3 regions of the Paraburkholderia sp. 22098 genome follow, and region 3 is predicted to be linked to each of the others. Evidence: riboswitches for the same ligand, from Rfam matches in the RefSeq annotation. Region 3 holds a riboswitch; each other region holds the start of a gene.
What was found. Region 3 has a riboswitch for cobalamin ahead of ACTJLB_RS17835 (precorrin-3B synthase). Riboswitches for the same ligand answer to the same signal wherever they lie in the genome.
Positions count from the first base shown of each region.

Region 1: linked by a shared signal. The riboswitch ahead of cobA (uroporphyrinogen-III C-methyltransferase) and the one ahead of ACTJLB_RS17835 (precorrin-3B synthase) in region 3 are both predicted to bind cobalamin.
Region 2: linked by a shared signal. The riboswitch ahead of ACTJLB_RS15910 (CbtB domain-containing protein) and the one ahead of ACTJLB_RS17835 (precorrin-3B synthase) in region 3 are both predicted to bind cobalamin.

Region 1 covers NZ_JBQEPV010000011.1:5,621-13,275, reverse strand. Annotated here, with positions in the region: gene ACTJLB_RS22570 (DUF4136 domain-containing protein) at 1-424, shown strand, start outside; gene bluB (5,6-dimethylbenzimidazole synthase) at 431-1,111, opposite strand; gene ACTJLB_RS22560 (cobyrinate a,c-diamide synthase) at 1,095-2,393, opposite strand; gene cobO (cob(I)yrinic acid a,c-diamide adenosyltransferase) at 2,396-2,998, opposite strand; gene ACTJLB_RS22550 (cobalamin biosynthesis protein) at 2,995-3,417, opposite strand; gene cobA (uroporphyrinogen-III C-methyltransferase) at 3,414-4,181, opposite strand; cobalamin riboswitch at 4,412-4,656, opposite strand; cobalamin riboswitch at 4,726-5,006, shown strand; gene cobW (cobalamin biosynthesis protein CobW) at 5,164-6,267, shown strand; gene cobN (cobaltochelatase subunit CobN) at 6,274-7,655, shown strand, end outside.
Region 2 covers NZ_JBQEPV010000006.1:432,608-440,262, forward strand. Annotated here, with positions in the region: gene ACTJLB_RS15895 (ATP-binding protein) at 1-1,047, opposite strand, end outside; gene ACTJLB_RS15900 (ATPase domain-containing protein) at 1,052-2,569, opposite strand; gene ACTJLB_RS15905 (histidine phosphatase family protein) at 2,764-3,354, opposite strand; adenosylcobalamin (AdoCbl) riboswitch at 3,433-3,519, shown strand; gene ACTJLB_RS15910 (CbtB domain-containing protein) at 3,571-3,792, shown strand; gene ACTJLB_RS15915 (CbtA family protein) at 3,804-4,598, shown strand; gene ACTJLB_RS15920 (2OG-Fe(II) oxygenase) at 4,750-5,577, opposite strand; gene ACTJLB_RS15925 (FAS1-like dehydratase domain-containing protein) at 5,823-6,665, shown strand; gene ACTJLB_RS15930 (DUF2138 domain-containing protein) at 7,193-7,655, shown strand, end outside.
Region 3 covers NZ_JBQEPV010000008.1:8,898-16,552, forward strand. Annotated here, with positions in the region: gene ACTJLB_RS17820 (cobalt-precorrin-6A reductase) at 1-96, opposite strand, end outside; gene ACTJLB_RS17825 (cobalt-precorrin-5B (C(1))-methyltransferase) at 93-1,181, opposite strand; gene cbiE (precorrin-6y C5,15-methyltransferase (decarboxylating) subunit CbiE) at 1,187-2,446, opposite strand; cobalamin riboswitch at 2,532-2,717, shown strand; gene ACTJLB_RS17835 (precorrin-3B synthase) at 2,801-4,369, shown strand; gene ACTJLB_RS17840 (precorrin-8X methylmutase) at 4,379-5,005, shown strand; gene ACTJLB_RS17845 (precorrin-2 C(20)-methyltransferase) at 5,006-5,746, shown strand; gene cobJ (precorrin-3B C(17)-methyltransferase) at 5,743-7,500, shown strand; gene ACTJLB_RS17855 (AAA family ATPase) at 7,515-7,655, opposite strand, start outside.

The DNA.
Region 1 (7,655 bases), on a different contig from region 3:
AACCGTGCTGCGTGACGAGCTGACGAAGCAGGGTTTCGCGGATACGGCGGAGCGGCCTGCGCATTACGTGCTCTCGGTCGGATACGAGACGCGGCCAGCACAAATCGGCGTTGGTGTGAGCGACTGTGCATCTGGCAATTGCGGCCCGCAGACCGACGCATCGGTCCCGCTGTTCGGCGCACGCGTCTACCGTCATACGCTCACGCTGCGGTTTTTCGAACGTGTGAGCGGGCGCGAAGTGTACAAGGTCAGCGCGGCCAGTACCGACCGCGACGCCGATCCGTTGCACGCCACGCCCGCGCTGATCAGAAGCGCGCTGGTGCAATTCCCGTTCGACGCACCGACCGACTGGCGCGTGAAATTGCGCCCGAATCCAGAAGGCAGCCTGCCGGACGTGGTCTCGGTGACGCCGTTGCAAAGATAACGCCGGCTACAGCGGGTCGCGCGGCGACTGCTCGTTCGGTATCGGATCTTCGGGCCAGCGGTTTTCAAATACGCAATCGGCGAGCGGCGTGCGCTCCGCCCATCGTTCGGTTTGCAGCATCGGCTCGCTATAAAAGCGGTCGACGTGGCCAAGGCATAGTATCGCGACCGGCCGCGCGCCTTCCGGCATGCTCAGGAGCCGACGCACTGCATCGACGTCGAAGAGAGACACCCAGCCCATGCCGAGCCCTTCGGCGCGGGCGGCGAGCCACATGTTCTGGATCGCGCAGGCCACCGATGCGAGGTCCATTTCCGGCAGCGTGCGGCGGCCGAAAATATGCCGCTCGCGGCCGTCCATCAGCGCCATGACGAGCAGCTCGCCGCACTCCAGCATGCCTTCCACTTTCAGCTTCATGAACTCTTCGCGGCGCTTGCCGAGCGCGTCGGCGGTAGCCAGCCGTTCGCTTTCGACGTTCGCATGCAACGCAGTACGCAAGGCGGGATCGGTGATGCGCGCGATGCGCCACGGCTGCATGAAGCCCACGCTCGGCGCATGATGCGCGGCATCGAGCAGACGCTGCAATACCGCGGCATCGACGGGATCGCGCACGAAGTGGCGCATGTCCCGGCGCTCGTAAATCGCGCGATAAACCGCGTCGCGGTCGGCTTCGTTAAAAGGCTTCGCCATTGAACAGAGCGGCCGTGAAGGCCGGGTTGGAGGGCCAGTAAGCGTGCATGTAAGTCGCGACAATCGAGCCGACGCGGTATATCGCCTCGCCGGGTGCATCGGCTTGAGGCCGCGTGGCTGAGCGCAACGGCGAAAGCGGCGTGCCGAGCTTCGAGTAGTGAAACGTGTGGCCGGTCACGGGGCCATGCGTGCTGTCGATCTGTTGCATGCCGAGCGCGGTGAAGCGTGTTTGCATCGTCGCGTGACCGGGCAGCAAGCCGAGCATCGACGTGCTGACACCTTGCGTGTCAGTGAGCTTATCGAGCAGATAAAGCATGCCGCCGCATTCAGCGACGAGCGGTTTGCCGGCCGCCGCATGTGCGCGGATCGCCGCGGCGCTGCGGGCATTCGCGGCGAGCGCCGCGGCGTGCAGTTCGGGATATCCGCCGGGCAGATACAGCGCATCGGTGTCGGAGGGCGGCGCTTCGTCAGCGAGCGGCGAAAAGTAGTGAACGTGGGCGCCGAGCGCTTCGAGCAGCGCGACATTGGCCGGGTAGATGAACGAAAACGCGGCATCGCGCGCGATGGCGATTTTTTTGTTGTGCAGAAGGTGGGGAAGCACTTGTGGCGTAGCCGCGCCAAACTCCACCGCGGGCGGCAGCCCGGCCAGCGCTGTATGACTGAGCGCATCGGCGGCGCGATCCAGACGCGCGTCGAGATCGTCGATTTCCGCGGCCTGATGCAAGCCGAGGTGGCGATCGGGCAATTCGATTTCGTCGCTGGCGGTAATGTGCCCGCACCAGCGCAGAGTCGCCGGCAACGCCTCTTCGAGCATCTGCGCGTGACGCGAGGAACCGACGCGGTTCGCGAGCACGCCATGAAACGGGACCTGAGGCCGGAAATTCGCGAGGCCGAACGCGACCGCGCCGAAGGTTTGCGCCATCGCCTTCGCCGAAATCACCGCGAGTACCGGCACACCGAACTCGGTCGCCAGATCGGCGCTGCTCGGCGTGCCGTCGAAGAGGCCCATCACACCTTCGATCAGGATCAGATCGGTTTCGTCCGCTGCCTGCGCGAGAAGATTGCGGCAGGCATCTTTGCCGACCATCCACAGATCCAGCGACAGCACGGGCGCGCCGCTTGCGCGGGCAAGGATCATCGGATCGAGAAAGTCGGGCCCGGTCTTGAACACGCGCACACGCCGCCCCAGTCGCCGATGGTAGCGCGCGAGGCCCGCGGTGATCGTGGTCTTGCCTTGACCCGACGCGGGCGCGCTGACAAAGAGCGCAGGGCAGGCGGACACGTTCAGAACTCCACGCCGCGCTGCGCCTTGACGCCTTGCTCGCGGTACGGATGCTTGACGATGCGCATTTCGGTGACGAGGTCGGCCGCTTCGATCAGCGCATCGGGCGCGTGGCGGCCGGTCACGACCACATGCAGCATCGCCGGACGCGCGTTGATGACGGACAGCACTTCGTCGAGCGGCAGATATTCGTACTTGAGCACGGTGTTCAGTTCGTCGAGGATGACCATCTGATAGTCGCCGCTTTCAATCATCCTGCGTGCTTCATCCCAACCTTTGCGTGCGGTGGCCATGTCGGCGTCGCGGTTCTGCGTGTTCCAGGTGTAGCCGTCGCCCATCGTCACGAAGTCACAGTTGGCAATAGCGCCGAGGAAGTCGCGCTCCGACGTATGCAGGGCGCCCTTGATGAACTGCACGACGCCAAGCCGCATGCCGTGGCCGAGCACACGCACGGCCATGCCGAAAGCGGCGGTTGTCTTGCCCTTGCCGGTGCCGGTGTTGACGATCAGCAGGCCCTTTTCGACGGTCGCGTTGGCCTGCTTCTTTTCGTGGCCTTCACGCCGGCGTTCGGTCATGCGTTGATGCGATTCGGGATCGGTCTTCATGGAAGGTCCTGTTGGATGGTGGTGACACTGTGTGCTGGCGCTGGTGCGGTCGATGCGATCGCCACGGTGACACCAGCGTAAACGGTTTTGCGGGCGATCAGATGTGCGGTGCAACCGGCGGCCACCGCAAGCAACGCGCACGGTTCGCATACGCCGTCCACGCCGAGATGCTCGCGCGCGGCAGCCGACGGTTCGTGCACATCTATCGCGAGGATCTGCTCGCGGTTGAACACTTGCAGCGCGAACCCGTGACGCGCGCAGAACTCCAGCAGGCCCGGCTCGTCGGCTTTCGTTTCAATAGAGGCTACCGTTGCAATCTGTTCGAACGTGTGCGAACCGAGCGCGGCGCGCACCGCCGTTTCGATCTCGTCCGCCGATGTATGCAGGCGGCAACCGATGCCCACGCTAAGCGTTTTCATTTCGCGTCCGGCGAAGATGCCGCATCTGATGAGCTTGCCGCGGCGGCACGCGCGAGCGCGAGCGACGCCACGCCGCCTATCACCACGATCGCAGGCGAGCCGAGTCCCGCGCGCGCGACGGCATCGGCGAATTCGCCAAGCCTCGAAAGCGCATGGCGTTGCTCGGGACGCGTAGCCGATTCGATCGCCGCACACGGCGTGTCGGCGCGCATGCCGGCTGCGAGCAATGCGCTGACGATATCGTTCAGCCGCCGCATGCCCATGTAGATGACGAGGGTCATGTGAGTGGCGGCGAGCGCCCCCCAATCCGGCTCGCTGCTGCCCGCGCCGTGGCCGGTCACGAATATCACGCCTTGCGCGTGATCGCGGTGTGTAACCGGAATGCCGATAGCTGCGGGCGCCGCGATTCCGGCTGTGATCCCGCTGACGATCTCTACCTCGATTCCGGCCGCATGCAGCGCCTGCTGCTCTTCGCCGCCTCTGCCGAATACGAACGGATCGCCGCCCTTGAGTCGCGCGACGCTGCGCCCAGCATGCAGATGCTCGAGCATTTGCGCGACGATGCCTTCTTGCGGCGTCGACGGATGACCGCCGCGTTTGCCGACGTAAACAATGGACGCGTCGGCGCGCGCAAATTGCAGCACGTCAGGATTCACGAGATCGTCGACGAGTATCACGTCGGCTTGTGCGAGGGCGCGCGTTGCCTTCAACGTCATCAGTTCGACGTCGCCGGGCCCTGCGCCGATCAGCCACGCGCGTGTCATCGCGCCTCGCTAACCGTGCACGGCAACGACGTTGCGCGCCCCGCCGGCATGCGCCATGCAGTGCGGCGCGCGAACGGGCCCAGGTGATTGGAGATCGAAGTCATTCAAGCGGTGTCTTCACGCACGACGGCACGCGCGGGTGCGAACCCGGCTGCCTCGCCGTGCTTCAGCGCCTTCACATCCGTCCCTCGCGGATTCCGGCTGCCGGCGGCGTGACGTCGAGAAACGCACGGCCGCCTCCGCATCTGGCCGGTATCCGGGCTGGCGGCCTCACGCGCTTTGCCTTCCCGCCCGCATTCGTTCGAATGTATCGGACAGTGGCATCGAAAACGCATGCGCGGCGCAGCATGAACATTGCACCGCAGGTCGCTTACCGTTGCGGGGACAGCACAGGTTGAGCGCGGGAGCGCTGCCTGTTTCCCGTTTAACTGCACACGCGAATGCATGTGCGGGCACCAAACGCGCGCATACGATAGCACACGAGAAGCCCGTGCGATAAGCGCGCCGGGCCCGCGTTTCCTTGACGGCGCCAGACGGTCGGCCTAAACTCGCACGCACTTCTGGTGCTCGTGTGCGCGCTCGTGCGCATGCAGTTAAACGGGAAACAGGGCGCCCGCCTGTCACGGTTTGGGTCAACCTGTGCTGCCCCCGCAACGGTAAGCGAAAAGTGACGTCACGGCGGTTTGCGTGGTGTCGCAGTGCCGGCTTCGGTGTCCACGCGCAAGGCCGCGTGGGCATATCACCACTGGGCGAGAAATCACTCGTCCGGGAAGGGGAAGCGGCGCTTTCGCCAGCCCGGATACCGGCCGGAACACGAAGGGCGAACGTCGCGGGGATGCGGCGCTGCGCTCATGCCCTCACACCCGTTTTCTGCGTTTTTCCTGTTGTAGCAAGGCCGTCGTTCATGCCCGAGGCACGCGCTGGACCTCATGCGTGCGGACTACGCCGGCCGGCGCCTGCAACTACTGGGATGGACCTCACGATGCAAACTCAAATGCGCAAGATCCCCGTCACCATCGTCACGGGCTTTCTCGGCAGCGGCAAGACCACTCTGTTGCGGCACATTCTTCAGCACGCAGGCGGCAAGCGCATCGCGGTGATCGTCAACGAGTTCGGCGAACTCGGTATCGACGGCGAAATCCTGAAGGGTTGCGGCATCGGTTGCGACGAGAACGGTGTCGAAACGGAAGGGCAATTGTATGAACTCGCGAACGGGTGCCTCTGCTGCACCGTGCAGGAGGAGTTTTTTCCGGTGATGGAAAAGCTCGTCGAGCGCCGTGAGCAGATCGACCACGTGCTGATCGAGACATCGGGTCTCGCGTTGCCGAAGCCTCTCGTACAGGCGTTCAACTGGCCGCAGATCAAAAACAGTTTCACCGTCGATGCGGTGATTACCGTGGTCGACGGCCCCGCTGCCGCGAGCGGCCAGTTCGCGGAAAACCCGCTCGCTGTCGACGCGCAGCGCAAAGCCGATCCGAATCTGGATCATGAATCGCCGCTGCACGAATTGTTCGAAGATCAGTTGGCTTCAGCCGATCTGGTGATTCTGAACAAAACAGATCTGCTCGATGAGGCTCGTCAGAACGCGGTCGAAGCCGTGATCCGCGAGGAGATTCCGCCGCAAGTGAAGGTCGTGCGCGCGCACATGGGGCAGCTCGATCTGCACACGCTGTTCGGGCTCGAAGCCGCATCGGAAGAAACGATTCACTTGCGCCACGACCATCACGGCTCGGCGGACGATGCGGATCATCACCACGATGAATTCGATTCGGTAGTGGTGCATGCAAACGTGCTGTCGCGTGACGCGGTAATCGCCGCACTGCAAGCGCTTGTTCAGAGCAACACGATCTACCGTGTAAAGGGTTTCGCGGCGTTGCCGGGCGCTGCAATGCGTCTCGTGATTCAGGGCGTGGGCCGGCGCTTCGACAGCTATTTCGATCGGCGCTGGCAACCCGGCGAGGCGGGCGAAAGCCGCTTCGTGCTGATCGGTGAAGACCTCGATCAAGCCGCGCTGCAGCGCGCGTTCGACGCGGCGCTGGGCGTGTCGAACGCCCAGGTGCCGGGCGTCGCAGCGCAACAGGCGTAAGCGCACATGCATCTGCTGCGCACCACGCCGGGCGGTTTCGTCGACGATACGCAAGGCGTGATCCGTATCGATCAGCGGCCTGCGGATATCGTCGTGCTCAGTTCTGCGGACACCACGTTGTCGCTGCTGGCAAGCGTGTTTCCTCGTCTCGGCGACGGCTTTCCGAGCGTGCGCCTCGCGAACGTGACGTATCTGCGGCAACCGGCGTCGGTGGATTTCTACGTCGAAGATGTGCTGCAACACGCGCGCGTCGTCGTAGTCGATCATCTTGGCGGCGAAGCGTATTGGCCGTACGGTATCGAACAGGTCGTCGCGCTAGCGGAGCGCAAACAGCAAACGCTCGCGATGTTTTCGGGCGATCTGCAGGAAGATCCCAATCTGCTTGCGCGCAGCACCGCGGACGCGGATCTGTGCCATCAGTTGTGGCGTTATTTGCGGGAAGGCGGTCCCCAGAATGCGGAGGCGTTTCTGCGCTGCATCGCGTATCGCGCGCTCGGTTGGGGACACGAGCCTGGGCCGCCCCGCGCGTTGCCGGCCGCGTCGCTTTACCATCCACAACGCGACACGCCGACAATCGCCGACTGGCAAGCGCGCTGGCGGCACGATGCGCCCGTCGCGGCGATACTGTTCTACAAGGCGCATCTTCAGGCGGCCAACACAGCGGTGTTCGACGCGCTGATCGAAGCGCTCGACGCACAAGGCGTGAACCCGCTGCCAATCGCGATTACGTCGTTGAAAGACGCGATGAGTCGCGAAGTCGTACAGTCGTTGTGCGCGCAACATAACGCGGCGCTCGTACTCAACACGACTGCGTTCGCCGCGTCCGCGATCGATGATCCCGAACCGCTCGCGCTCGCCGGCGACGCGCCTGTGCTTCAGGTGATTCTGAGCGGCGGCAACCGCGAGGACTGGCTCAAGGACAATCAGGGCCTGAATTCGCGCGACATCGCCATGCATATCGCGCTGCCCGAAGTGGACGGGCGCATCATCACGCGCGCGATCAGTTTCAAGGGACTCGCGTATCGCTGTCCGCATACGGAAGTCGACGTGGTGCGTTATCAGCCCGATCACGAACGCGTGAATTTTATTGCCGGGTTGAGCCGCCGCTGGTGCCGCCTGCGCTCGCTCGACAACGCGGACAAGAAACTCGCGCTGATTCTCGCCAACTATCCGATGAGCGAGGGTCGCATTGGGAATGGCGTCGGACTGGATACGCCGGCGTCGGTGGTCGGCATTCTGTCGATGTTGCGCGACGAAGGTTATCGCGTGGCAGCCGTGCCCGATAACGGCGACGCGCTGTTGCAGAAGCTGACCGAGGGCGTGACGAACGATCCCGTGGTGCGCGATCTGCGGCCCGCTTTGCAAAGCTTTGCGCTGGCCGATTACCT
Region 2 (7,655 bases), on a different contig from region 3:
TTCGATCACGACATAGCGGCCTTCGGCAAGCGTCTGATCGGGCGCTGTGCGCTGCTTCACGCGGACACTGAGCTGGCCGCCGCCGGGCATTGCGTCGCGCGCGTTGATCGCGAGGTTGAGCACGGCCAGTTCCAGCTGATTGGCGTCGGCCTGCGTCCACATCTCGTCGCTTTCGAAGTCGTTGCTGTAGCTGATACCCGATCCCAGCGACACGGTGATGATGTCGCGCATGCCTTGCAGCAACGCGACGACGTCGACGGCCTTCAGATCGAGGTTGCTATTGCGCGAGAACGTCAGCAACTGGCCGGTCAGTTTCGCGCCGCGTTCGGTTGCGCGCTTGACCGTGGCCGCCATGCCGCGAATGCGCTCGTCACTGCTCACCCGGGAGATCAGTTCCGAGTTGACCATGATGACGTTCAGCAGATTGTTGAAGTCGTGTGCGATGCCGCCGGTGAGTTGCCCGAGCGCTTCCATCTTCTGCGATTGAACGAGCACGGCCTGCACTTTCGCGCGCTCGTGAATTTCCATCATCAGCCGGTTGTTGGCTGAAGCGAGCTCATGCGTACGTTCGGCGATGCGGCCTTCGAGCGAGTCGTTCAGTTGCACCAGCGCTTCCTGCGCTTCGATCCGCTCAGCCAGATGGCGGCGCGATTCATATTGCCGCGCACGGGCGCGCAGCGCCGAGGCCACCGCGCGGCGCAGCGTCTCGGAGTTCAGCGGACGTTCCAGCACGACCACGTTGCCCAGGCGCTCCAGCACTTCGATCCCGCGCGCAGAGCGATGCCCCACGCGCGTGGCCGCAAGCAGAATGAACGGAAAGTCGGACCACGCCGGCTGCTGCTCCAGCCAACGGAATAGACGCGTTGCATGCTCGCCGGCGAGCGCTTCTTCAGCGATGAGCGCGCTACCCGCGCCGGCGTCGAGCGCCTCGGTGAGGGCGTCCGCGTCGCGGCACGGCACGCATAGACGTTGATCCTTGTGCAGGACCTCGGCAATAACATCGGCGTCGCGGCCAAAAGGCGCGAGAATCAGGACCCGTTGCTCCATGACGTTACTGCCGCGACGTGTCGATGACACGCTCCGTCGAGCCAAGTAGCGCCGTGGTGCCGCGATAAGACGGCAAGCCCGAAAGCACGCCTTCGAAGTCGCGCAGCGCTTCACCCACTTCGACGCCGCGGCTCGTGAGCCGGAACTGGCGGATCGAGCGTTCATGGGCGTTAGCGCGGCTCTTTACCGCCGTCACAGCGGTCAGCACTTCGCCGTGGTGTTCGAAATAGCGGAACAGAATGACGACGTCGCTCAGGTAGCTGATATCGATATCGCTCTGAACCTCGCCGATAATCCCGTGCTGTCCCAGCACGAGCATCGTCATGACGCCTTGCTGGTTCAGATACCCGAGCAGTTCGTGCATCTGCAACAGCAGATAGCGCTCACCGGGCATTGCTTGCAGGTAAGCGTTGAGACTGTCGATCGCCACATATTTCACGCCTCTTTTCTCGACGGAGGTGCGAACGTCGCTCGCGAACTCGCCGGGCGAGATCTCGGCGGGATCGATCTGACGCAGCGTCAATAGTCCGTTGTCCACATAGGGCTGCAGATTCATGCCGACCGTCGCGCAACGCGCGACAAGGGTGACCAGCGTTTCGTCGAAGACATAGTAGACACAGCGTTCGCCACGTTCGAGAGCCGCAATCAGGCACGAAACCACGGTGGTGGTCTTGCCGACACCCGAAGGGCCGATCAGGAGCGCGTTGGTGCCGGGTATCAGTCCGCCGCCCAGCAGCGCGTCGAGGCCTCCAGTGCCCGTGCTCACCACATGTGTATCGAATTTGGCGTGATGTTCGGCCGCGACGAGGCGCGGATAGACATGGATGCCGCCGGTGTCGAGCGTGAAGTCGTGGTATCCCTCGCGGAACTTGATGCCGCGCATCTTGGCAATGCGCAAGCGCCGGCGATTGCCGCCGTAGTCGTGCACGACGTTGTCGAGCGCGATCACGCCGTGAGCGATGCTGTGCAATTGCACGTCGCCCGGGTCGGACGTATTGTCGTCGAGCAGCAAGACCGTGCATGCGCGCGTGGCGAAATAGCGTTTCAACGCGAGGATTTGCCGCCGGTAGCGCAGTGCGTTCTGCGAAAGCAGGCGCAACTCGGACAGACTGTCGAGCACGATCCGCACAGGCTTGATCTCGTCGACCTGCTGGATGACGTTTCGCACCGTTTCGCCGAGTTCGACCTCAGCCGGATGCAGCACCGTCTGCTCGAATTGCGGATCCAGACCTTCGTCGGAGACCAGTTCCAGGATATGGAACTGGCTCAAATCCCAGCCGTGGCTGTCAGCTACCGAGATGAGCTCCGAACGAGTCTCGGAGAGCGTAATGTACAGACCTGCCTGGCCTTCCTCAGCGCCCTGAAGTAAAAATTGCAACGCCAGGGTGGTTTTACCCGTTCCCGGCGCGCCCTCCACCAGGTACATGCGGTGTGGGGTGAGGCCGCCTCCCAGGATGTTATCGATTCCCTCGATTCCTGAGCAAAGGCGGGTAGGCTTGTGAGTGGCAGCGTCTTTTGACATAGCGTGGTTATAGCATCGAATAATTGGCCTGGTCCGTCAGCCGGTATCGCCAGAATGCAAGTTGCATGCCTATTGCGAAAAGACCGTGGTTGGCGCGTGTGCGGCGGCGGAAAGCGTGATCAGCGCCGTGTCAGTTCGTGTGGGCGGCGCGGCTGTCGGTATCGGACGAATAAGCCTTGGTTGTTCCGGCAAGGTCACGACGACGTCGGCCGCCATGTCCAGCCCCGTCGTTGCGAGCGCTGCAGTTCGACGACCGCGAGCGGTGGGATTTCAATGCACGAAAACACCGCTGGCGATGTGCCCAACACATGGACGATCGCCGCGCGGACCAGCGGCGCATGCGTCACGGCGACCACATCGTGGACGGCGTGCGACGCGCCATCCGGCGCGACGTCTATTGCGTCGAGCCATTCGCCGATCCGCTTCACCACCTGGCTGAACGATTCGCCGCCGTGAGGGGCGGCGTCGGGGTCGTGCGTCCAGGCTGCCAGTGCGTCTGGCGCGTGCGCGGCAAGATCGTTGAGGCGTTGGCCGCGCCACGTGCCGTAGTCGACATCCGAAAGCGCGGTGTCCACCTTCGCAGCGAGGCCGAGCGCCAAGGCCGTTTCGCGCGCGCAGGCGGCGGGGCTGACGAATGCGCTTGCATTGTCGGCAAACGACAGGCGCACTCGCGCTGCTTGCGCCTCGCCGAGGCCGCGAGCGTCGAGCGGATCGTCGGCGGGAAAGCGGCCCGCGCGCATGGCCGCGGTTGGCGCATGGCTGACCAGTAACAGCCGCAGGTTCATTTTTGAGTTCCCGTCAATATGCGCTCGTGTCGCTGTGTGATAGCTGGCGCGGAAGTTTAGCGCGTAGAATAGCCGCACTGCGAAGCGCGGAAGCCGGTGAAAGCCCGGCGCGGTCGCGCCACTGTAATCGGCATCACAAGCCGAAAGCCAGACCTGAGCTTCGCATCATTCCTCTGCAATCGACTACGGGGCGCGCTACCCCAGGAGATGTCCATCATGACTGAAGCTGTTTTCGATTCCGCCGGCCAGCCCGCCATTCAGCCCACGCCGATTCCGTTGCGTGAACTGCTGCCTTGGGCCGTGTTCGGAGGATTGCTGCTGCTGCTCGCGCTGTATTTCGTCGGTGCGGAACAGGGCGCCACGTCTTTAGTGCCTGGCATGTACGTGCATGAGTTCGTGCACGACGGCCGCCATCTGCTCGGCTTTCCCTGCCACTAACGGAGCAGAACATGGTCGGTAAGTTGTTGTTGCGCGGGATGCTTGCAGGCATCGCCGCGGGGCTGCTCACGTTCGCGTTTGCGCGAGTGGCGGGCGAGCCGCAGGTCAATCAGGCGATAGCCTTCGAAGAGAATGCCGGGGACGGAGCCGGCGCAATGCATGAGCATGAGCACGCCGGTGCGGCTGCGGGTGCGGACGCGCACGAGCAAGCGCATGAGCAGGAGTTGGTCAGTCGCGATACGCAAGCCGGATTGGGATTGCTGACCGGCGTAGTGACCTACGGCGCGGCATTCGGCGGACTGTTCTCTCTGGTGTTTGCCTATGCGTACGGACGAGTGGGGGCGATGAGCGCGCGTGCGTTGTCGGCGTGGCTTGCCCTCGGCGCTTTCGTCGCACTGGTGATCGTTCCCAACATCAAGTATCCGGCGAACCCGCCAGCGGTCGGCGACCCGGAGACAATCGGAACGCGCACAGGCCTGTTTTTTCTGATGATCGCCATCTCGCTGACCGCGATGGTTTTTTCGCTGAAGGTCCGGCGCCGCGCGGCAATGAAACTTGGCGCATGGAACGGCTCGATCGTGGCCGGACTTGTGTTCATCGCCATCATTGCCGCGGTGCAGATGTCGATGCCCGTGATCGACGAAACGCCGGCCGGTTTTCCCGCGGCGCTGCTGTGGAAATTCCGTGTGGCTGCACTCGGCATGCAGGCGATCATGTGGGCGACGATCGGGCTGCTGTTCGGCGCGATCGTCGAGCGGAGTGCGTTCATGCGTGTCGGGAATCGCACAGCGACCCGGTCGGCTTGAGGTCTTCTGGCGGCTTGCGCTGAGCGGCTGGCTGCGTGAGTGGTTAAGGCTGTGGGTGTTGAGCGCGCGCGGTGGTATGACACGGGCTGGGAATTGTCGGGTGTGATTTTTTGGCCCTGTCACCGCCGCCAATCGCGAGCACGCTCAACAACTACATATTGACCACGCCATCGGACGACGACGCCATCGCATCATGAAAAATAACTCCCAACGTATGCCTCTGTCCCGATCTCAAACGGCTCACTCCGTGCCGCAAATTCACGCGATATACACCACGCGTGCCTTGCACCGGCCGATGATGAACCGCGAACACCACGGCATCTCCCTTGCGCAGCGGCACGACTTCCGCGCGTGACTGCATTCGCGGACGCTGCTCGGTCATCACGAATTCGCCGCCGGTGAAATCCTCGCCGGGTTCCGACAGCAGAATTGCAACCTGTAGCGGAAACACGTGCTCGCCGTAAAGATCCTGATGCAGACAGTTATAGTCGTCGGTCATGTACTGCAGCATTAGGGGTGTCGGGCGCGTCTGGCCCGCAGCGTGGCAGCGTTCGATAAACTCGGTGTGTGCGCCCGGATAGCGGATGCCGATGTCCATCACCTCGTTCCAACGATTCGCCACCGGCACGAGATGCGGATACAACTCGCGGCGCAACTGTGCGATCAGCGGCGGCAACGGATACGAGAAATACTTGTATTCGCCACGGCCGAAGCCATGCCGCGCCATCACTACGCGACTGCGGTACAAGTCCTCTCGGGGATACAGCGCAGTGAGGGCATCGCATTCGCGCGCGTCAAGCAGCCCGTGCAGCATCGCGCAGCCATAGCCGTTCAGTTCTTCTTCGACGTGAAACCAATCAGTCGTCTCGATGCGCGCCGTCAGTGAACTTGCATGATTGCGGCTCTGCAACGGCTTCGATTCAGTTTTTCGATCCTGTTCCGGCGATTGGGCGCGGACATTTTTCGCCACCGTATTCATCAGAGTCTCCCTCAGCGATTTTCGAACGATGATTGAGTGTAAGCGCGTCTTTCAGGCCGCGCACTCCGACTCTTGCGCTGCAATTCCCCTAGGTTGAAGGCGCACGGATCAACCGGCGATGTGTCCGGCAAAACGGTGAGTTGCGAGCAGGAAAAAGTGACGCCGCCCAACGATAACCTTTGCGAAGCGCGTCGTGTCGTTCATAGTAGGTGCTGTCAATTGGTCGCTCCACCGGAGGCTTGTCCATGTCGGATTACCACCAGAAACTCGATGATTGGCTCGGCACCGAGCGAGTCGCCAAAGATCTCATTACCGCGTTTCCGCTCGCGGCTCTCGCCGCGACGCTGGATCGCGAACAAAGCGGCGATACCGTTCCGCCGCTTTGGCACTGGCTTTACTTCTTACCGATTGCGCCAATGTCCGAAACTGGGCCGGACGGTCATCCTAAGCGCGGCGATTTTCTGCCGCCGGTGCCGCTGCCGCGCCGCATGTGGGCCGGCGGGCGCATCACTTTTCATGCGCCGCTGAAAGTGGGTGAGCGCGCCACGCGTACGTCGACCATTGCGAACATTGAAGACAAGACCGGTCGCTCGGGGCGACTCGTGTTCGTCACGGTGCAGCACTCGATTGAAGTCGGCGGCGAACTGAGGCTTGAAGAAGAGCACGACATCGTCTACCGCGACGCACCGCTAGCAGACGCGCGGCCTCAGCAGCCGCAACTCGCGCCGCAGGGCGAACGTTGGAACCGCATTATCGAAGCCGATCCCGTCATGCTGTTTCGCTATTCGGCGCTCACCTTCAACAGCCATCGCATTCACTACGACTATCCCTACGCGACGCAAGTCGAGGCTTATCCTGGCCTCGTGGTCCACGGGCCGTTGATTGCCACGCTGCTGGTCGATCTCGTTCGCCGCGAGCGACCCGATGCAACGCTGCAGAGCTTTGCGTTCAAGGCGCTTCGCCCGACGTTTTCGGGCCAGGCTTTCACGGTGTGCGGCGCGCCCGCGGCGGATGGAAAATCGATCGACCTATGGGCAAAAGATCACGATGGCTATCTGACGATGCGAGCGACCGCAGCGATTGAATAATTCCGCGAACGCGAGGCGTCGACGATTATGTCCGGGTAAATGCATAACGCTCAAGCGGTGAAAAATCCGGTCGTCTTACAGTTGCGTCGCGCAAATCGAAGTAATGTTTCTCTGAATCTGTAGGAGCAAGTTCCACATTAACAAGTGATCTCGCCGGACCTCGGTTGTTTATGCGCATAATGCATCGCCGCTTGCCTGCGTGAGTGTATCGGACGCCGCTCGAATCGGCTTGCGAGTCGCATGTGACTAGGCGGAGGCCCGCGCATACTGACGCTCAGCGGTATAGCGCCTGAACGAACGTTCTTTAATCGCGGTGACAGAAAAAATCATTAACCTCTTTCGACGCATTAATCAAGCGCAACTTGTGGTCAACAAGCGCCTGAAACCTCTCTGATTGTTAAATGCAATGCCGGGTGGTTTGCTGTTAAAAATATCGGTTATCATCGCTGCCTTCAGCGGTAGGTCACGGCGGCTTAATCCGGCCGGCATCAACGTTAATATCGTCGCATCGAACCAGAAAAACTCAGATGAAGATGTCGCGTAAAAAGATTGCAATCCTCGTGGCCGCGCTTCTGATCGTGGCCGGCATCGTCATTCAGGCCGTGTGGCGTCCGTTCGCACATCGCAAGGCGACCAACGCGGGCGAAGTCGTTCTGGACATTCATCATCCCGACGCGGTGATCGACAGCGAAGCACTGGCGCGATTACCGCGCGACATGTTGCGCGTGCCGCTGCTTCACGACGTGCTCACGCAAGACTTCGTCGACTATTACGAATCGGCGAATACGCGCCTTTCCGCTGAAGGTGCATTGCGGCGTCTCGCGTTCGAACATCAACTTGACTGGCGCGACGAACTGATCCGCCGCGTGTTCGACGAACCCGCGCACGTGTTGCTCTGGCGTTCGCCGGATGGCCGCCTCGGCTATTGGATCATGTCCGTGCGCCGCAACGGTCTTGCGAAGCTGTTGCAGGGCTTGGGCAACGTCGCCG
Region 3 (7,655 bases):
GCCGAGTCCCGCGAGACTGTACACGTCGACGGAAGTAAGTTGGCGGCCAATGCGTAAAGCGTCGCCGGTGCCGCCGAGCAGCAGAACCTTTGTCATCGCGCGACTCCGATCAGCTTGCCCGCGCGGTCGATCGCGAACATCTCCACGTTCACCTGCGGCGGCACGATTTCGCGTGCGACGGCAAGCGCGTGCGCACAGACAATGTCGCCGAGCGGCACCTGCTCCGCGTGCGCTAGCGCGACGGCTTGCTGACTCGTATTGGCCGCGCGGATCGCGGATTGCAACGCGTCGTCGGCGCCCTGTTCGGCGGCCCATGCGGCGAGCCGTTCAAGATCGATGCTCGAGTTGCGGCTATGCAGATCGAGATGGCCCGCCGCGAGCTTGCTCAGCTTGCCGAAACCGCCGCAAATACTCAGGCGCTCGACCGGCGCGCGCTTCATATGCTTGAGCACCGCGCCGACGAAGTCGCCCATTTCGATCAGCGCGATATCGGGTAATGCGTAGTGCGAGCGCATCGCGTCTTCGCTCGCGTTACCTGTACACGCGGCGAGATGCATATAGCCGTTAGCGCGCGCAACGTCGATGCCCTGATGAATCGACGCGATGTAGGCCGAGCACGAAAACGGCCGCACGATGCCGGTCGTGCCCAATATCGACAGGCCGCCCACAATCCCGAGCCGCGGGTTCATCGTTTTGAGCGCGAGCGCTTCGCCGTCCTCAACGCCGATCGTCACTTCGAAACCGCCGCCATAGGCATGCTCGGCAGCGAGTTCTGCAAGATGCTCGCTCATCATTTTGCGCGGCACCGGGTTGATCGCCGGTTCGCCGACGGCGAGCGTCAACCCCGCACGCGTCACCGTGCCCACGCCCGGCCCGGCGCGGAACACCACACCTGGCTCAGGGACCAGACGCACGCGCGCGAACACCACGGCGCCGTGCGTGACATCGGGATCGTCGCCGGCATCCTTGATCGTGCCCGCTTCGGCGCCGTCATCGGTCAACCGGCAGAAGACGAGCGGCATCGGCACATGCTGGCCCTTGGGCAACACGATTTCGGCCACCTCGCTGACCACACCCGCGAGCAGCAGACGCGCGGCCGCCAGCGACGTGGCGGTTGCACAACTGCCGGTCGTGTAGCCGCTGCGCAGCGGTGCGGGTTGTTCAGGCGTTTCGTCGCGCATGAGCGTCACGCCGATGAAGCAGCGTTGGTGTTATCGGCAACACTATGGACACCATCGGCAGCGCAACGCTTCACCACATCGTACAAGGTGATCGGCAGCGCTTGCCGCCACGTATCGAAGCCACCGAGCGGCTGAGCGTCCGCAAGCGCAATTCGCGTGAGCGTGCCGCCATGTTTGTCACGCCATGCGGCGAGCGCCGCCTCGCCTTGCAGCGTGACCGCGTTCGCGACCAGCCGGCCGCCGTCGCGCAAATTGTCCCAGCACGCTTCGAGCACGCCGGGCACCGTCACGCCGCCGCCGATAAACACCGCATGCGGCGCGGCCAACCCTTCGAGCGCTTGCGGCGCGCGGGCCGCTACGAGTTGCAAGCCCGGCACGCCCAACGCATCGCGATTGTGCTCGATGAAGCGCTGACGCTCAGCGTGCCCTTCGATGGCGATCGCCCGGCAAGTCGGATGCGCGCGCATCCACTCGATGCCGATCGAGCCGCTGCCCGCACCCACGTCCCACAACAATTCGCCGGGCGTCGGTGCGAGTCGCGCGAGCGTGATCGCTCGCACATCGCGTTTGGTGAGCTGGCCGTCGTGACGGAACGCGTCGTCGGGCAGGCCGCAGGTGAGCGGCAGGCGCGGCGCGCCTTCGGTGGCGCGGCATTCGAGCGCGACCAGGTTCAGCGCGGCGACATCGCCCGGGGACCATTGATCCGCACGGCCGTCGATGCGCCGCTCATCGTCGCCGCCAAGGTGTTCGAACACGGTCATCCGCGTTGCGCCGAAACCTCGCGCGCTCAGCAGGTCGGCAAGCGCGGCGGGTGTGCGCCCGTCCGCGCTGAGCACGAACACGCGCGCGCGGTCATGCAAATAAGCGTTCAGCGTGGGCAACGGCCGCCCAACCACCGACACCGTGGCCACATCCTGCAACGGCCAGCCGAGGCGCGCCGCCGCGAGCGATAACGATGACGGCGCGGGCAACACGCGCAGTTCGCTGGGCGGCAACTGTCGAGCCAGCGTCGCGCCGACGCCGAACAGCATCGGATCGCCGCTCGCCAGCACGCAAACGGGGCCGCCGCGCTCGGCCAGAAGCGGCGCGAGATCGAATGGGCGCGGCCACTCGGCGCGCCGCGCGGCCAGCCGCGCGGGCAACATCGACAGATGACGTTCGCCGCCGTAAATCACCGACGCCTCGAGCAACGCACGCCGTGCGGGCCGCCCCAAACCGGCGAAGCCGTCGTCGCCAATGCCCACTACCGTCAGCCACGCCGACATGCACCCTTCCTCATTTTGTATCTCAAACAATGCACTGCGCCACGCCGGTCAAAGCGTCCAGCCTCGTTGTGCTATCCGAAAAAAGGCATAATACAGCCGCCGGTGCCCTTCGGGGCCTAACAGGGAACACAGCGGGAAGATTGCCGCTGTGGCTGCCCCCGCAACTGTATGCAGCGAGTCCGCCTGCGCTTGGCGCCACTGGTTAAACCGGGAAGGCCGCGGCGGACGACGACCTGCCAGCCAGGAGACCTGCCGGCCAGACTGTTCGTGCCAGCCAACATCGGGCGGGGTGTACCGATGCCGCAGCAATGCCGTTTTGACCGCTTGCTCGGGCCGTCGCGCGACGCTAACCCGGTGTCCGTCTTGAATCCAGCTTCGCCCTCCACTGTCTTGCCCGACGCGGCATCTGCGCTGCGGCCCTCGGCGTGTCCGGGCCTGCTGCGGATCGTGGCGGCGCGCGACGGCGGGATTTGCCGGATCAAGCTGCCAGGCGGCGAATTGAGCGCGGCTCAGGCCGAGGCGATCGCCAACGCGAGCGCGCAGCATACGGCGGGTGTGATCGAACTGACGAATCGCGCGAATCTGCAATTGCGCGGTGTTCGGGCCGGACATGAAGGTGCGCTGGTCGCCAAGCTGATTGATGCGGGGCTCGGACCGGGCGCTGCAAGCGGCTCTGAAAGAATGGGCGATAGAGCGCCGACCGATTCCGCCGAAGACGATCACCGTCACGATCGCGATCACGGTCACGATCGAAAAGCGCACGCCCTCGATGCCGCCGCCGCTGACGACGTGCGCAACGTCATGATCAGCCCCGCTGCCGGACGCGACCCGTGCGCACTGTTCGACACCAGACCTCTGTGCACCGCCCTTCTCACGCTATTGCAAAGTGAACCGCGTTTTGCGGCGCTATCGCCGAAATTCGCGTTGTTGCTCGACGGCGGCGAGCGGCTCGCGAGAGTGGACCACCCGCATGACGTGTGGCTCGCGGCAGCACAAGATTCGGCCGGTGCGGCGCGCTTCGTGTTCGGGCTCGCAGGCTGCCCGACCGTGGATGCAAACGCGAGCGCAAACACGCACATCGGCGGGAAGTCACCATCGTCATCAGGCAACGCTGCGAACTCGTCCGAAAGATCGCATGCGGATGCGACAGGCGCGCTGGCCTCGGTGCTGCCGTCGCAAGTTCCGGCGCTCGTGCGCGCGCTGCTGCATACGTTTCTAGATCTTGCCGCTGCCGACGCCACGCGTATGCGTCATCTGCTCGACACGCATTCGGCGGACGCAATATTGCAGCAGGCGCAAACCTACATGGATTTTCCATTGACACGCGACGCGACGCTCGCCGGCTGGCGTCGCAGCACCACTGCCGATGCCTCGCTGCGCCTCGGCGCACATGCGCAACGCGCCGCGGATACATGGCATGCCGGCGGTCAACCGCCGCTCGGCCGTATCGATGCGACCACGCTGCACGGCCTCGCCGCGCTCGCGCAACAACATGGCGACGGCACGCTGCGCATCACGCCGTGGCAAAGCGTGCTGCTGCCCGATATCCGGACGCTCTCAGTGCCCGTTGTGCTTGCCGCGCTGAACGCGCTGGGCCTCGCATGCGATTGCGCCGAAGCCATCACACACCTGATCGCGTGCGCCGGTTCCACTGGCTGCGCGAAAAGCCTCGCGGATACCAAAGCCGACGCATTGGATCTCGCGAAGCGCCTGCCCGCCGGCGTCGACGTGCATTTGAGCGGATGCCCGCGCTCATGTGCTGCCGCGCATTGCGCGCCGTTTACGATGCTCGCCGCGGCGCCCGGCATGTACGACCTTTTTCGACGCGACCAGGGCCCCGGCTTCGGTCGATGCGTCGCGCGCCAACTGACAGTCGAACAGGCCGCCGACACGATCGCGCGCCTTGTTCGAAGCGACACATGAGTGACACCGATGCTTGATTACATTCGCGACGGTCAGGAGATCTATCGCCAGTCTTTCGCGACGATCCGCGCCGAAGCCGACCTGTCGCGCATTCCTGCCGACCTCGAAAAACTCGCGGTGCGCGTGATCCACGCGTGCGGGATGGTCGATGTGATCGACGATCTCGCGTTCTCCGAACATGCCGGCACAGCAGGCCGCACGGCGCTCGCGCAAGGCGCGCCGATTCTCTGCGACGCCGGCATGGTGGCGCAAGGCATCACGCGCGCGCGGTTGCCGGTGAACAACGACGTGATCTGCACGCTCACCCATGAACGAGTGCCTGCACTCGCCCGCGAACTCGGCAATACGCGTTCCGCCGCCGCGCTCGAATTGTGGCGCCCGCATCTGGGCGGCAGCGTCGTCGTGATCGGCAATGCGCCGACTGCCCTCTTCCATCTGCTCGATATGCTCGACGCCGGTGCGCCGAAGCCCGCGCTGATTCTGGGCTTTCCGGTCGGCTTTGTCGGCGCGGCGGAATCGAAAGCGATGCTCGCAGAGAATAGCCGTGGCGTGCCGTATGTCGTCGTGCATGGCCGGCGCGGCGGCAGCGCGATGGCTGCGGCCGCTGTCAACGCGCTCGCAACGGAGATCGAATAAATGACGGCGCAACAACGTGCAGGGCGTCTATATGGACTCGGTGTCGGTCCAGGAGATCCGGAACTCATCACGCTAAAGGCACTGCGTCTGCTCAAGGCAGCGGCCGTGGTCGCCTACTTTGTCGCAAAGGGCAAGAAGGGCAACGCGTTCAGCATCATCGAGGCGCATTTGCACGACACGCAGCAGCAACTGCCGCTCGTGTATCCCGTCACGACCGAAGCGCTAGAGCCGCCACTGTCGTATGAAGCGATCATTGCCGACTTCTACGACACTGCGGCCGACATAGTCGGGGCACATCTTGATGCGGGGCGCGACGTCGCCGTGATCTGCGAAGGCGATCCGTTCTTCTACGGCTCGTACATGTATCTGCACGACCGGCTCGCGGCGCGCTACGAGAGCGAAGTGGTGCCGGGCGTCTGCTCGATGCTCGGCGGCGCGGCCGTGCTCGGTGCGCCGCTCGTGTATCGCAACCAGAGCCTGTCGGTGCTCTCGGGCGTGCTGCCGGAAGACGAACTGCGCCGCCGTCTTGCGGATGCGGACGCCGCTGTCGTGATGAAACTCGGGCGCAATTTCGACAAGGTGCGGCGCGTGCTCGGCGAACTCGGACTCGCGCACCGCGCGCTGTACGTCGAGCGGGCGACGATGGGCAACCAGCGTATCGTCCCGCTCGCTGAAGTGGACCCGATGGCGTCGCCGTATTTCTCGCTGCTCGTCGTGCCGGGGGAAAAATGGCAAGGATGATGCCGCCCGCCATCGTCATTCTCGGCGCAGGCGCGCTGGATACCGCGCGGCGCATCCAAACGCTGTATGCGGATTCGCAGGTGCATGCGCTGCAAGGCCGCGTTGAAGCCGACGTCGCGTACGCCGAACTGAGCCCGCATCTGCGCGACCTGTATGCACGAGGCACGCCGATTGTCGCGCTGTGCGCGGCCGGCATCGTGATTCGCTGCGTGGCGCCGCTGCTGTCGAACAAGGGCGCCGAGCCGCCGGTGCTCGCCGTTGCCGAAGACGGCAGCGCCGTCGTGCCGTTGCTCGGCGGCCTCGCCGGCGTCAACGTGATGGCGCGCGAGATTGCCGCCGCACTTGCCATATCGCCTGCAATCACCACGAGTGGCGAGTTGCGGTTCGGCACCTGTGTGCTCAATCCACCGGATGGTTATGCGCTTGCCGATATCGGCCAGGGTAAGCGTTTCGTGTCGGACCTGCTCGCGGGCGAAAGCACGCGTATCGAGGGCGACGCGCCGTGGCTCGACGATGCACAACTGCCGCGCTCGCCATCCGCGCGGCTGGCGATTCGCATCACGCCTCGCGCGTGGAATGGACGCGACGACGAGCTTGTGATTCACCCTCGCAGTGTGGTCGCAGCGGTGACGCTTGAGGCTGTCGCTTCAACGCCCGCACAGGCGAACAGCGCCGCGACATCAACTGCGGACAAGAACCCCGCCGCCGAAATCGCGGCTCGTGTGCGCAGCTCACTCGAAGCGCACGGCCTCGCGTCTCTTTCGCTTGCCGCGTTGCTTGGCTCATCGGAACACATGGCAGAACCGGCGCTTGCCGAAGCGGCCGCGCTGCTGAACGTGCCGCTGCGTTTTACGGATTGCGACGCAGCAATCGGCGAATCACCGGCCAGCCTTTTACGCGCCGCCCTGCGCATTCCATACGAAACGTTGTACGACGATCATGTGCAAGGCATCGCCCTCGCTCTATCGCCGCTCGCGGTCGATCCCGACACGATAGGACGGGCGCGCGGCCGGCTGACGGTGATCGGCCTCGGCCCCGGCAGCGCGGAACTGATGGTGCCCGCGGCGCGTAAGGCGCTCGACCAGGCCACCGATATTCTCGGCTATGAGACGTACGTGAAAATGGCCGGCCCGCTGCGCGCCGGCCAACGCGTGCACGGCACCGATAATCGCGAGGAAATGCAGCGCGCGCGCCATGCGTTCGAACTCGCGAGCGCGGGACGGTCAGTGGTGATGGTGTCGTCCGGCGACCCCGGCGTGTTCGCGATGGCCGCGGCCGTGCTCGAAGCGCTCGACGCCTCTGAGGACAGCGCGTGGGCCGCTGTCGAGCTCAGCATCGTGCCGGGTGTATCGGCGGCGATGGCTACCGCCGCGCAAGCCGGCGCGCCGCTCGGCCATGACTTCTGCATGCTGTCGCTGTCGGATAACCTGAAGCCCTGGAGCATCATCGAAAAACGCTTGCGACATGCCGCGCAAGCGGACCTCGTCATGGCGTTCTACAACCCGATTTCGCGCGCGCGTCCGTGGCAACTCGATAAGGCGCTCGATATCGTTCGTGAATATCGGGCGGCGCATACGCAGGTCGTGCTCGGCCGCGACATTGGCAGGCCGGGCGCAACGCTGCGCACGGTGACCTTAGGCGAACTGCGCTCAGCGGCTGTCGATATGCGCACAATGCTGATCGTGGGCTCCTCCACCACGCGCCGCTTCACCAAGGGCGCGCAGTGGGTCTACACGCCGCGCTGGTACGAGTAAGCCCCGACGGATAGTTACGCCGCGGCCTTCATATCGTCGATCGCGCGCTGCCTCACGCCCAGGTCGTCCCACAGTTCCGGATGGCAGGTGAACACCAGAATCTGATGCCGCGTGGCAGCGTCGATCAGCGCCCGCTTGATCGCATCCCGCCGTGC